One region of the Frateuria edaphi genome, then DNA from elsewhere that is predicted to be linked to it. Evidence: predicted binding sites of a transcription regulator. Region 1 holds the regulator's gene; each other region holds the start of a gene.
What was found. The regulator FliA, encoded in region 1, starts transcription of late flagellar genes. The targets are predictions, from matches to a motif close to TAAAGTTTNNCNNNCNNNGGCCGATAA.
Positions count from the first base shown of each region.

Region 2: the regulator FliA is predicted to act here: its motif matches at 1,161-1,187, upstream of LQ772_RS16195 (GGDEF domain-containing protein).
Region 3: the regulator FliA is predicted to act here: its motif matches at 1,309-1,335, upstream of LQ772_RS09585 (GGDEF domain-containing protein).

Region 1 is NZ_CP088251.1:772,913-775,173, reverse strand. Features, by position in the region: gene LQ772_RS03475 (protein phosphatase CheZ) at 1-631, opposite strand, end outside; gene LQ772_RS03470 (chemotaxis response regulator CheY) at 628-1,035, opposite strand; gene LQ772_RS03465 (RNA polymerase sigma factor FliA) at 1,084-1,890, opposite strand; gene LQ772_RS03460 (MinD/ParA family protein) at 1,892-2,261, opposite strand, start outside.
Region 2 is NZ_CP088251.1:3,508,170-3,510,430, forward strand. Features, by position in the region: gene LQ772_RS16195 (GGDEF domain-containing protein) at 1-1,088, opposite strand, end outside; gene LQ772_RS16200 (hypothetical protein) at 1,287-1,454, shown strand; gene ubiA (4-hydroxybenzoate octaprenyltransferase) at 1,648-2,261, shown strand, end outside.
Region 3 is NZ_CP088251.1:2,020,856-2,023,116, forward strand. Features, by position in the region: gene LQ772_RS09575 (hypothetical protein) at 271-654, opposite strand; gene LQ772_RS09580 (hypothetical protein) at 713-1,087, opposite strand; gene LQ772_RS09585 (GGDEF domain-containing protein) at 1,386-2,261, shown strand, end outside.

The DNA of each region.
Region 1 (2,261 bases):
ATTCGCTGAGCAGGCGGTCCGCCTCGTCCTGGCCGGAGATCTTCTCAACCACCGGCGGCGGCTCGCGGCCGGACAATGCACCGGTCAGGCGGACCAGCTCCAGCAGCGAGGACTCCACCGACTCGATGAAGTTGACCACCTTCTTGATGCGCTGGCCGGACAGATCCTGCCAGGACTGCGCCATCACCATGTCGTTGAGGCCCTCGCGGCATGCGCCTGCGAAGTTGCCGGCCTGGCGCGCCAGGTCCGCGACCGGGTCGCATGGTGCCGCCGAGGCGAGCACCTGCTCGGCGCTCTGCGCCAGCGCGTCGGCCTCGGGGCTCATGCGTTCGGCGAAATCGATGCTGCGATGGGCCGCCTGGGCGCTCATCTCCAGCACGTCGTTCAGGTGCTTGCGCACGTCGGCGACCTTGCCCGGCACACCTTCGTGCGCCAGGTCGTTGCCGAGCCGGCTGACCGCGCCATGCAGGTCGCGCGCGAGCAGGCCCAACGCCCGGAACAGGTGCTGCTCGCGCTGGCGCACCAGCGCATCGAGCGCGTGCTCGAAGGCCGCGCCATCTTCGCTGTTGAGCAGGTCCTGCAGCTCTTGCGGCAGCGCGGTTTCGTCGAAGGTGGAAAGCACGGCGCTCATGCGCTGGCTCCCGCGGCGGCCAGGCGCTCGAAGATCTTGGTGAGCTTCTCCTTCAGCGTGACCGCGTTGAACGGCTTGACGATGTAGCCGTTCACGCCCGCCTGGGCCGCGGCGATGATCTGGTCGCGGTTGTTCTCGGCGGTAACCATCAGCACCGGCAGGCCCTTGAGCGAGGGTTCGGCGCGGATCGCGCGCAACAGGTCGATGCCGGTCATGTTGGGCATGTTCCAGTCGGTCACGACCATGTCGAACGGCTGGCTTTTCAGCATGGTCAGCGCGTTGTTGCCGTCGTCGGCTTCCTGGATCAGCGTGTTGGTGAAACCCAGCTCCACCAGCAGGTTCCTGACGATGCGCCGCATGGTGGAGAAGTCGTCCACCACGAGGATTTTCATGTTCTTGTCCATTGGTTCCTCTGGTAGGAAATCGGGATTCGGGATCGGAAGTCGGAGGGGTCAGCGGGAAACGGAACGATCGGATGAAGCGCGGCGGCCCTTGCCTTTGCGGGTGCCGGTTTCCGACTCCCCCTGCACGTCGTCGCGCCAGTCGCCCATGCGCGCACGCAGCCGCACGATCGCCTGGCCGTGGATCTGGCACACGCGCGACTCGGTCACGCCGAGCACGGCGCCGATTTCCTTCAGGTTCAATTCCTGCTCGTAGTACAGCGACATCACCAGCTGCTCGCGCTCGGGCAGGCCGGAGATGCCGTCGATCAACGCCTGGCGCAGGCCGTCCTGCTCGATGCTCTCGGCCGGCCCCAGGGTGCCCTGGTCGACCACGTCGAAGGCTGGCGCGCCGTCGCCGTCGTCCGGCGCGGTGAGGCTGAGCAGGCGCGCGCTGGCGGCGTCGGCGAGAATCTGGTGGTAGTCCTCCGCGCTCACGCCGAGGCGCTTGATGACTTCGGCATCCTCGGCGTCGGCGCCGGTCTCGATCTCGATCTGGCGCACCACCTCGGCCACTTCGCGCACCTTGCGGTGCACCGAGCGGGGGGTCCAGTCTGTCTTGCGCAGCTCGTCGAGCATGGCGCCGCGGATGCGGATGCCGGCGTAGGTCTCGAAGCTGGCGGCGCGGTCGGTGGCGTAGTGCCGCGCGGCCTCGAGCAGGCCGATCATGCCGGACTGGATCAGGTCGCCCACGTCCACGCTGGGGGGAAGACGGCCCATCAGGTGATAGGCAATACGACGCACCAGTGGCGCGTGCTGGCGCACCAACTCATCTGCACTCTGTTTTTGCAGCTGGAGATATTCCGATGCCACGCTCATCTCACCACCCCGACGCCGTCACGGCCTGGCCACCGAAGAATGCGATGCGGTCCAGGCCCGCGCGCGCGGGTTCCTCCCAGTTATCGACCGCACCTGCCAATTGCTTGAATGCCTGCGACGAACGCGCCGCCGGCCACATGTCCACCACCGCGTTCTGGCGCCGGATGGCCTGCTTGAGCCGCTCGTCCTGCGGCACGAACCCGAAGAAATCCAGCACCACGTCCAGGAAGCGGTCGCTGACCTTGGCCAGCTTCTGGTGCAGCGCGCGGGCCTCGCCCAGGTTGCGCACCATGTTGGCGACGAAGCGGAAGCGGCGCACGCCAAAGTCGCGGGAGAGGACCTTGATCAGCGCATAGGCGTCGGTGAGCGAG
Region 2 (2,261 bases), 1.0 Mb from region 1:
GTGCTCATCGACTCGGCCACCAGCGCACCCTGGCGGACCAGTTCCTCGTAGCCGTGGGTGCGGTTGCGGCCGTGCTCCTTGGCGAAGTACAGCGCCTTGTCGGCGCGGTCGATCACCGTCTCCGGGTAGTCGCCCATCGCGGCCAGCGCGTAGCCGACGCTGACGGTCACGTGGCCGACCTGCGGGAACAGGTAGCTCGCGACCCGCTCGCGGAAGCGCTCCAGCGCGCGGCGGGCCTCGGCCTCGTCGTGGCCGGCCAGCAGGATCACGAATTCCTCGCCGCCGAAGCGGAACAGCACGTCGCCCTGGCGGAAGCTGGCGCGCATCTGCTGCGCCAGCAGCAGGATCACCTCGTCGCCGTAGATGTGGCCGAAGGTGTCGTTGATCCGCTTGAAATGGTCGATGTCGAAGATCGCCAGCCATACGCCATCGGACGCGGCGCGCCCGGCGCGGCGTTCGTCTTTTTCCCTGGCCGCGCCCGGGCAGTGGAACAGCCGCTGCAGGTGGCGCTCGAAGGTGCGTCGGTTGTACAGGCCGGTCAGCTTGTCGCGTTCGCTCTCGTTGAGCAGGGTGATGTAGTTGGCGTAGATCCGCGCGAAGCCTTCGGCCAGTGCGTGGGCGCCGTCCAGCGGAGCATCCGATTCGAGCTGCAGCGCGCCCAGCGCGCGTCCTTCGTGCAGGATCGGCACGTATAGGCAATGGCCCTCGGCGTTCGCCTCGGCATGGCTTTGCTGCTGGTCCATGCAGTGCCAGACCGGGGCGAGCGCGGGATCGTCGGCGTCCGGCGCGCAGGCGCGCAGCGAGAACACGCCCTGCGCGTCGGCGGCACAACGCACCAGGCTTTCCACGTGCCGGCCGTCGACCGCGCGCTTGCACAGGACGACCGCGCGTGCCGGCGCCAGCTCGGCCAGCGACAGCGCCAGTCCGTGGTCGAGCGCGTCGATGTCGCGGTGATGGGTGAAGGCGGCCACCGAGTCGAGCAGGCGCGCCTGCGCCGGCGGCATGGGGCTTCGCAGCGTCGGCGCGGCCGCGGGCAGGATCCGCGCGGGCGCCGCATTCTGCGCAACGATGTCGTATGCCACGGACATACCCGGCCTCCTGCGGATAAAGGGGCGCTTGCCTTCCGGCCGTCGCTTGCACGACGGGTACCTTCGCTCGGGGTATCGGCCGCCACGGGGCGTGCTTGAGCGGCGTGTCCCGAACTGTGGCGCAGCACACCTTTTGCGCGCGCTTGACGGGTGTTGCGCAACGCTGGTGTCCCTCCATCCCCTCCTGGAGCCAGTGCCATGCCGAACAACCCCCAGCATCCCGAACCGCCGATCGCGCAGCCGGGCAAGCAGCGTCCGGAAGAGGAAATCCGCAACCCGGGCCACGCCAGCCCCGCCCGCGACGCCGACGCCGATCCACTCGGCAGCCCGCTGGACGAGAACGACCCGCTGGACCCGCTGCCCTGAGCCTTGCCTGAGTCTTCTCCCGGCCGGGTAGCCTTCGGGCGGACGAGGTTTGCGGGGAGAAAAGCGCCGTGCCGCCCAGATCCGGGCGAGGCGCCGGGCTAAACTGCCGCGCATGGCTCCTCCTCCCCGCAAGCGCCAGCGCCGCACGCCGCCGACCACGACGCGGCCGCGCCCCGCCGCACCCGTCCGCCCGATCCGTCCGGCCGACAGTTCGACGCGCGCCACGCGCGTGCTCGACCTGCTGCTGCGCCCGCTGCCGCCGCACTGGCGCGAAAACGCCGCCGACTATCTCGTGCTCACCCGCATGGATCGCCCGATCGGCGCGCTGCTGCTGCTGTGGCCGACCTGGTGGGCGCTGTGGCTGGCCGCCGGCGACTTCCCGCCGTGGGGCCCGCTGGTGATCTTCACCCTGGGCGTGTTCGCCATGCGCTCGGCGGGCTGCGCGATCAACGACTACGCCGACCGCAAGCTCGACCCACAGGTGGCGCGCACCGCCGGCCGGCCGATCGCCAGCGGCCGGGTCAGCCCGCGCGAGGCGCTGGTCGTGTTCGGCGCGTTGCTCGCGTTCGCCTTCGTGCTGGTGCTGTTCACCAACGCGCTGACGATCAAGCTGTCCTTCGCCGGCGCCGCGCTGGCGGCGATCTATCCGTTCACCAAGCGCTGGACCTACCTGCCGCAGGTCGTGCTGGGCGCGGCGTTCGGCTGGTCGATCCCGATGGCGTTCGCGGCGGTGACCAACACGGTGCCGCCGCTGGGCTGGCTGCTGTTCCTGGGCAACATCCTGTGGTCGGTGATCTACGACACCGA
Region 3 (2,261 bases), 1.2 Mb from region 1:
GCATCACCCGCTGTGTACTCCCAGGGGCAGCCTTACGGCTGCCCCTCTTTTTTGCTCGGGGATACAGCGTCGCTGTCGATGAAAAGAGGAGGCGTTTTTCCCGACTCCCCAATGCCATCGCAGACATCGAAAGCGCCGGCAAACGCACACCTGATCGCTGGGAAAGACGGAATGCGTCCGAACGGCGCGTCAATTGAGGTTCACCCTGTCGTGCGCCGTGGAAACCCGGATCCGCTACGCATGCGCTTACGAGGTCATGCAACCGCAGCCTTACATCGGAGGCATCGCCGCAGGCGTCCCATCAGACCAGGTGGCGACGCCGACCAGCAGAACCGACAGCGGCGGCAACCTGGCGGCATCGACTTGATGAGCCGGCGTGTAATACCAGTAGTTCCCGCCAAAAACAGGCGAACCGGACGCGTTGGCGCCCCAGTCATCGCCATCCTTCAATGGCACGTAGAACATGACGTGGGCCATGTCATGGCCGCTCTCGTCGGAAAGATAGGATGACTTCGACATCATGTAGCACGTGGCGCCTGTGCCCAGCGGCGGGATTTGCCCGGTGCGAAGGCCAACCTTGATGCGGTCGGCGATGTCGGCGTCGGAGTGGCCTGCGAGGGTCATCGCCGTGCGGAGCTTGGCGATCGGCGTCATGCTGCGCGCGGCCTGCGGGTTGTCGCACCCGGCGGCGCGGATTTTCGTATTCCATCGCTCAGGCCAGTCCGGAGCACCGCTGAAACCCCGGGCTACCCCAGACGAATCCGTTGGTGCCGGTGACCGCCGTTTCATAGCCGGTGGGTGTCAGCACCAGGACCGTCGCATCCCTGGAAATGGAAGCGGGTGCGGCGCTCCGGGCCAAAGCGATTTCCTCGCCGCGCTCCATCAGGTAGGCCTTGACGGGGCCCATGCGGGGATAGGATCCGGTCGCCTGTGCAACGGCACCGAGCAGGGCGAAGGCGACCAGCGCGACGCGAGCGATCCGCCTGGCGGCAAGCCCTCCCGTGGAGCCCCTTCTCTCCAGCCTCCGAACGGCCAGGCGGGAGCCGCATTCCTCGCTTCCGGACGTCCTTGCGATAGTGATGAACATGCGTTGCTCTCCAGGTGGCGCCGTCTTCTCGGCTCGATTCGTGGTCTTGGGTGCGCGGCATCTCGACCACGCATGGGAACGACGAAAGTGGATCGTCCGAAATCGACATCAACCGGATTTTCATTCGATGGCACGGGCCGAAGCGGCTGCGACCCGATGCCTCGGGTTCTCCGGTGCGCCATCGGTCTTGACAGGCGCCCCGCCCCCTATCCGATGTGACCTCCAGATTCACCTGCTTCGGTCGATAACCCCAGCGAAAAGGTGGAAAGGATGCGCGTCCAGGAGGCGCCATGACTTCATGAGCGCGCATTCCAGAGTGCTCGATGTTCTGGGCGGCCGGGACCCGCGACGGCGACTGCGGCTCGTCCAGTGGCTGATCGCCAGCGCAGTCTATGTCGGGGCCGCCACGCTGCTGATCACCGGCGTGGGCCAGGGCTGGATGAACACGTCCGCGCTCATGCTCTGGCTCGGCTTCGTTCTCGCAGTACTGGTTGTCGGTTACGCGGCCTTGCGCAGCGGCTGGACCGAACGTTTCCGCGACCCCTCGGTAACGGTCTGGCAGCTTTCGATGGGCGTGATCGCCGTGAACTGGGGCTACCTGATCTGCGGTCCGATGCGCACATCGGCGCTGTTTCCGATCATGGTGATCTTCGCCTTCGGCGCGTTCACGCTGCGGTGGCGCGAGATCGCCTGGGTGACCGTGCTGGCGGTATCCAGCCTGGTCGCGGCGGTGGCGGCGCGCGCGCTCTACCCCCAGTGGGTGCCGGCACAGGGCGAGGTGGCACCGCTGCGCGTGGACATCAACAACGTTCTGATGCTGATCGTGGTGTTACCGGCGCTGGCGGTGATCGCCGCGCGCCTTTCAAACCTGCGGCAGAAGCTGCGGGACCAGCGCGAGGCCCTGTCGCGCGCGCTGGCCGAAGTGGAGCGATTGGCCGTCAGCGACGAGCTCACCGGCATCGCCAACCGCCGGTCCATGCGCAGCCTGCTCGAACACCATGTCGCACTGTCGGCCCGCCACGTCATGCCGTTCTGCGTTGCCATTCTCGACATCGATCACTTCAAGACCGTCAACGACGAGCTGGGGCACGCGGCCGGCGACGAGGTGTTGAAAGCGTTCGCGCGGCGCGCGTCCGAAACACTGCGCAGCTCCGACGTGCTCGGGCGCTGGGGA